One region of the Burkholderia sp. L-4 genome, then DNA from elsewhere that is predicted to be linked to it. Evidence: riboswitches for the same ligand, from Rfam matches in the RefSeq annotation. Region 1 holds a riboswitch; the other holds the start of a gene.
The links. A riboswitch is a leader RNA that binds a small molecule or an ion and turns the genes downstream of it on or off. The one in region 1 is predicted to bind thiamine pyrophosphate.
Positions count from the first base shown of each region.

Region 1 (3,404 bases):
GCTCGCGGCGCACGTCGAGTTCGAGCGACTTGCGATCGAGCGTCCAGCGCGGCTCGTCGCGGCTTTTTTCGGATTCCGACATGATGATTTCCTTCGCCCGCGGTGGGCAGGTCAGCGGCCGCGCAGCATCGCGAGCAGCGAGCGCGGCACCAGCAGCGCCATCGCGACATGGACGACAAAGAAGGCGACCAGCAGCGACATCGCCCAGAAATGCACGACGCGTGCGTTGTCGTAGCCGCCGAACAGTTCGCGCAGCAGCGGAAACTGGACGGACTTCCAGATCGTGAGCCCCGACAGCACCAGCACGACGAGATCGACGATCGCGGTCAGGTACGCGGCACGCTGCACCGCGTTGTAGACGCTCAGGTCGTCGTGCGCGAGCCGCCCGCCGAGCGCGGCGCGGATGTCGCGCCATACGGATGCCGGCGTGACGGGCAGCAGCTTGCGCGCGAAGCGCCCCGTCGCGATCGACATCGCGAGGTAGAACAGCCCGTTGGCGACCAGCAGCCACATCGCCGCGAAATGCCATTGCAGCGCGCCGCCGAGCCAGCCGCCGAGCGTGATGCCGTGCGCGAACGTGAATGACGGATAGATCGGCGACGCGTCGTAGATGCGCCAGCCCGACAGCGCCATCAGGATCGCCGCGAGCGCGTTGAGCCAGTGGCTCACGCGCACCCACGGCGGATGAATCGTGGGCGCGGGCGGCGGCGTGCTCGTGCGATCCGTGACAGGAACCGTTTGCATGATGAAGACTCCCGGATTGAGGCGTCGGGGCGGGACGCGATGCGTGCTGCCGGTCGCGCCCCGTGCATTCGTCAGTTCGACGGGCTCATGGCGTCCTTCTTCATCGCGTCGCCCTTGGACATCGCGTCGTGGCCCATCGCGTCCTTCTTCATCGCGTCCTTCTTCATCGCGTCGTGCTTCATGCCGTCCTTCTTCATGCCGTCCTTCTTCATCGCGCCGTCCTTGGCCATCGCGTCGTGGCCCATCGCGTCCTTCGACATCGACATGCCGTCCTTCGACATCGCATCGTTCTGCGCATATGCGCCCGTTGCGATCGTGGCAAGCGCGGCGACACAGGCAACCAGGAATACGTTTTTCATGACATCTCTCCACTACATGGGTTTAGGAGCCGAATAGACGGAGCACACCGCCGGAAATGACAGCGATGTCAAAAAAAATTCTAGACGCCGAAAATGAAGACGCGAATGCTGCACCGCTCGGCCCTGGGCGGCCCCACCGGGAAGCCGTCCGGCGGCCGCGATTGCTGCGGCGCACCCCGCCCGGTCCGGCCGCGGCGATCAAGCGATCGCCCGGCGGCATCCGCTCCGCTCCCGGTTGAAACCGCCGCCAAGCCGGTGTATCGTGTGCCCTTGCTAACGCGGGGGTCCTGCAATGCGCCCGGTCAAACAACCGGCATTGCGGGTGAGAAATACCCTTTGAACCTGATCTGGATAATGCCAGCGCAGGGAAGCGTACGGATTTCGCCGCCATCCCTCTGACGAAACCCGCCGCCTCACGAATCTCGTCTCCTGCTTAGCTCGCGCCCCACAATTGCTTTGCATGGGGCCCGAGTAAGCGCCGAAGCGCCGACTCGGGCCGACACAGGAGATCGAATGAACGCCAATCCGAAGTTTCTGTCCGCCGACGCCCACGTCGACGCGGCTGCCGTCGCGCCGCTGCCGAATTCGCGCAAGGTCTACGTCACCGGCTCGCAGCCCGACATCCGCGTGCCGATGCGCGAAATCACGCAGGCCGACACGCCGACCGGCTTCGGCGGCGAAAAGAATCCGCCGATCTACGTGTACGACACGTCGGGCCCCTACACCGATCCGGACGCGAAGATCGACATCCGTGCGGGCCTGCCCGCGCTGCGCCAACGCTGGATCGAGGCACGCGGCGACACCGACGTGCTCTCCGGCCTGTCGAGCCAGTACGGCCTCGAGCGCGCGGCCGATCCGGCCACGGCCGACCTGCGTTTCCCCGGCCTGCACCGCAACCCGCGTCGCGCCCAGGCCGGCAAGAACGTCACGCAGATGCACTACGCGCGCCAGGGCATCATCACGCCGGAAATGGAGTACATCGCGATCCGCGAGAACCAGCGCCGCGCCGAATACATCGAGAGCCTGAAGTCGAGCGGCCCGAACGGCGCGAAGCTCGCCGCGATGATGGGCCGCCAGCACCCGGGCCAGGCATTCGGCGCCGCGGCCTTCGGCGCGAATGCGCTGGCCGAGATCACGCCGGAATTCGTGCGCGACGAAGTCGCACGCGGCCGCGCGATCATCCCCGCGAACATCAACCACCCGGAATCCGAGCCGATGATCATCGGCCGCAACTTCCTCGTGAAGATCAACGCGAACATCGGCAACTCGGCCGTCACGTCGTCGATCGGCGAGGAAGTCGACAAGATGACGTGGGCGATCCGCTGGGGCGGCGACACGGTGATGGACCTGTCGACCGGCAAGCACATCCATGAAACGCGCGAGTGGATCATCCGCAACAGCCCGGTGCCGATCGGCACGGTGCCGATCTACCAGGCGCTCGAGAAGGTCAACGGCAAGGCCGAGGACCTCACGTGGGAAATCTTCCGCGACACGCTGATCGAGCAGGCCGAGCAAGGCGTCGACTACTTCACGATCCACGCCGGCGTGCGCCTGCAGTACGTGCCGCTCACCGCGAACCGGATGACGGGCATCGTGTCGCGCGGCGGCTCGATCATGGCGAAGTGGTGCCTCGCGCATCACAAGGAAAGCTTCCTGTACGAACACTTCGAAGAGATCTGCGAGATCATGAAGGCGTACGACGTGAGCTTCTCGCTCGGCGACGGCCTGCGTCCCGGCTCGATCTACGACGCGAACGACGAAGCGCAGCTCGGCGAGCTGAAGACGCTCGGCGAGCTCACGCAGATCGCGTGGAAGCACGACGTGCAGGTGATGATCGAAGGCCCCGGCCACGTGCCGATGCAGCTGATCAAGGAGAACATGGATCTCCAGCTCGACTGGTGCAAGGAAGCGCCGTTCTACACGCTCGGGCCGCTGACGACCGACATCGCACCGGGCTACGACCACATCACGTCGGGCATCGGCGCGGCGATGATCGGCTGGTTCGGCACCGCGATGCTCTGCTACGTGACGCCGAAGGAACACCTCGGCCTGCCGAACAAGGACGACGTGAAGGAAGGCATCATCACGTACAAGCTCGCCGCGCACGCCGCCGACCTCGCCAAGGGTCACCCGGGCGCGCAGGTGCGCGACAACGCGCTGTCGAAGGCACGCTTCGAGTTCCGCTGGGAAGATCAGTTCAACATCGGTCTCGATCCGGACAAGGCGCGCGAATTCCACGACGAAACGCTGCCGAAGGATTCGGCGAAGGTCGCGCACTTCTGCTCGATGTGCGGCCCGCAC
Region 1 is NZ_JBXEOX010000001.1:1,317,170-1,320,573, reverse strand. Features, by position in the region: gene AC1VVG_RS06215 (molybdopterin-dependent oxidoreductase) at 1-82, opposite strand, end outside; gene AC1VVG_RS06210 (cytochrome b/b6 domain-containing protein) at 112-744, opposite strand; gene AC1VVG_RS06205 (pentapeptide MXKDX repeat protein) at 816-1,103, opposite strand; TPP riboswitch at 1,374-1,490, shown strand; gene thiC (phosphomethylpyrimidine synthase ThiC) at 1,617-3,404, shown strand, end outside.

Region 2 (3,404 bases), 910 kb from region 1:
TAGCGCGGCGCGGCGACGACGAGCGGGAAGATGATCGCGATCTGCCCGTAGAAGCTCAGCACGAACGTCAGCCGCTTCGTGTACTTCATCACGCGCCACCAGTTGTCGCGGATGCGCATGAAGAGGCCCTGCGCGTTGGCCGCCTCGGTCTTCTCGCCGTCGTAGAACGCGATCTGCTCGGCGTTCTCGCGCACGCGGATCAGCCCGAAGCGGAAATCGGCCTCGACGCGCTGCTGCTGGTAGTTGATCGACACCAACGGATGGCCGACCTTCTGGATGATCAGCGAGCCGATCACCGCGTACAGCGCGGCCGCCCACACCATGTAGCCGGGAATCGAGATCGGCGTCGCGCCGAGCGTGAACGTCAGCGCGCCGGCGAGCGACCACAGGATCGTGATGAACGACACGAGCGTGACGACCGTCGACAGCAGGTCGAGCGACAGCGCGAGCGTCGTGGTCGCGAACGACTGGAGGTCGTCGGTGATCCGCTGGTCGGGGTTGTCCGCGAGGCGGTCGCGTTCGATCCGGTAGAACGCGCGATCGCCGAGCCACTGGCCGAGGAAGCGGTCGGTGAGCCACTGGCGCCAGCGGAAGCCGAGCAGCTGCCGCAGGTAGCGGCCGTACACCGCGAGGATGATGAACGCGAACGCGAGCGCGGAGAACTGCATCAGCAGATTCGGGAAGTCGTGGACGTCCTTCGACTGCAGCGCGTTGTAGAACTCGGCGTTCCACTTGTTCAGCCGGACGTTGATCCAGACCACGCAGAGGTTGATCGCGATGATCGTGACCAGCAGGCCCCACGCGATTTTCCATTCGGACGATACCCAGTAGGGCTTGATGAGGCTCCATGCGGATACCGGGCGCTCGTCCTGCGGCGCGTCGGAGGCGGAGCGGACGGGATCGATCGATTGGGTCATGTGCTTCCTGATGAGTAGCCGGCGCGCGGGCCGGGCGAAGCCGGGCGCGCGCCGCGATACGGCATGCCGGGGCGCGGCGCCGACGGACGGCGGGCGCAGCGATGGTCGCCCGCGCGTCTTAAACGGCGCTTAAGGGCCGGCGGTGACGCGGCAACCGGCCGCTCGCGCGGCCGGCCTGCGGGCATTGTGCCAGAGCGGCGCGGGCCGACGGCGAATTTGCCCCACGGGGACAGTTTGCGGCGCTTTCGGCTTTTATGGTCTAATGGCCGACGACGAAACAGGGGTGCTTCGTGGCGTGGCCGGCGGATGTTCCGGGCGGCGCGGCGAGGCTGAGAAAAACCCTTTGCACCCGATCCGGGTAATACCGGCGAGGGAAGTTTCTGATCCCGCCGGGCCGCGCTGGCCGCCATCCCATATGGTCAGCGCCCGAGTCCCGCCCGGCCGGCCTTTGCTGCCGGTTTCGTCCTTTTGGGTACGCGCATTGCGCGTTACGGAAGGAATGATGACCGCACAATCTTCAGTCTTTTGCTTGATTCCCGCCCCGATGCCGCATGCGTTCGCATGGGGCGGCGCGCGCGCGTCGACGCTCGTCGTGCGTATTCGCGCGGAGGGCGCCCGATGAACGTCCAGGATGCACGGCCCGATTTCGCGGTGCTCGGCGGCGGCCTCGTCGGCCGCCTGATCGCGTGGCGGCTCGCGGGCGACGGGCATCGCGTCGCGCTGTACGAGCGCGGCGGCCCGGACGGCGAGCAGTCGGCTGCCTGGATCGCGGCCGCGATGCTCGCGCCGCTCGCGGAAGCGGCGAGCGCGGAACGGCTGATCACCGAGCTCGGCGCCGCGTCGCTCGAACGCTGGCCGCAATGGCTCGCGGAACTGCCCGAACCCGTTTTTTTCCAGCATCACGGCACGCTCGTCGTCTGGCACCACGCGGACCGCGCGGAGGCGCCGCTGTTCGAGCGGCGGGTGCGCGCGAACGCGCCGGCCGACCTGCTCGACGGCGGTTTCGTGACGCTCGCCGGCGCGCAGGTCGATGCGGCCGAGCCCACGCTCGCGGGCCGTTTCGCCCGCGGCCTGCTGCTGCCGCGCGAAGGGCAGCTCGACAATCGCCAGGCGCTGCGCGCGCTGGCGGCGGGCCTCGCCGAACGCGGCGTCGATCTCCGCTGGCACGTCGCGATCGACGATGCCAACCTGCCCGCCGCGCATTTCACGATCGATTGCCGCGGGCTCGGCGCGAAATCCGCGCTGCCCGCGCTGCGCGGCATCCGCGGCGAAGTCGCGCGCGTGCATGCGCCCGGCATCGGGCTCACGCGGCCCGTGCGGCTGCTGCATCCGCGCTACCCGCTGTACATCGCGCCGAAGCAGGACGATCTCTATGTGATCGGCGCGACCGAGGTGGAGGGCGAGGACATGTCGCCCGTCAGCGTGCGCTCCGCGCTCGAACTGCTGAGCGCGGCGTTCTCCGTGCATCCGGCGTTCGGCGAGGCACGCATTCTCGAACTCAACGCGCAGTGCCGGCCGACGCTGCCCGATCACCGCCCGGCGGTGATCTGGGACGGCGCATCGACACTCGCCGTCAACGGCCTGTACCGGCACGGCTTCATGATCGCGCCGGAAGTCGCGCAGGCAGCCGTCGCCTTTGCGCAAGCCGCGTTCGGCGGCGCGCTGGGCGATGCCGACGCGTTCGCCGCGTGGCGCGACGCCGCGCGTTGGCCGACGCTCCTTCATCACCGCAGCGACGCGCGCCAGCCGGCCTGACGCGCGCCGCCGACCGAATCCGACCGAGCCTCATGGATATCCAGATCAACCAACAGACCCTGACGCTGCCCGACGGCGCGACGGTGGCCGACGCGCTCGCCGCGTACGGCGCGCGGCCGCCGTACGCGGTCGCGCTGAACGGCAATTTCGTCGCGCGCACGCAGCATGCGGCGCGCGCGCTCGCGGCGGGCGACAAGCTCGACGTCGTGCACCCCGTCGCGGGCGGCTGAGCGCCGCCGGTTCGTCCCCGCTCTTCCAGGAAAACGACATGACGTCCCTCACCTCCGCCGACGCGCTGACGCTGTACGGTGAAACCTTCGCAAGCCGCGTGCTGCTCGGCACGTCGCGTTATCCGTCGCTGCAGTCGCTGTCCGATTCGATCGACGCGTCGCGTCCCGGGATGGTGACGGTCGCGCTGCGCCGCCAGATGACGGGCGGCACCGCAGAAGCCGGCTTCTTCGACCTGCTCAAGCGCCACGCGGTGCCGCTGCTGCCGAACACGGCCGGCTGCCAGACCGTCGCCGAGGCCGTGACGACCGCGCACATGGCGCGCGAGGTGTTCGGCACCGACTGGATCAAGCTCGAGCTGATCGGCGACGACTACACGCTGCAGCCCGATCCGGTCGGGTTGATCGAGGCCGCCGCGCAACTGGTCAAGGACGGCTTCAAGGTGCTGCCGTACTGCACCGAGGATCTCGTGATCGGCCGGCGCCTGCTCGACGTCGGCTGCGA
Region 2 is NZ_JBXEOX010000001.1:405,118-408,521, forward strand. Features, by position in the region: gene AC1VVG_RS01920 (ABC transporter ATP-binding protein/permease) at 1-917, opposite strand, end outside; TPP riboswitch at 1,187-1,310, shown strand; gene AC1VVG_RS01925 (FAD-dependent oxidoreductase) at 1,536-2,672, shown strand; gene thiS (sulfur carrier protein ThiS) at 2,705-2,902, shown strand; gene AC1VVG_RS01935 (thiazole synthase) at 2,941-3,404, shown strand, end outside.
Region 2: it holds a riboswitch for thiamine pyrophosphate, as region 1 does, so the genes downstream of both, AC1VVG_RS01925 (FAD-dependent oxidoreductase) here and thiC (phosphomethylpyrimidine synthase ThiC) in region 1, are expected to answer to the same signal.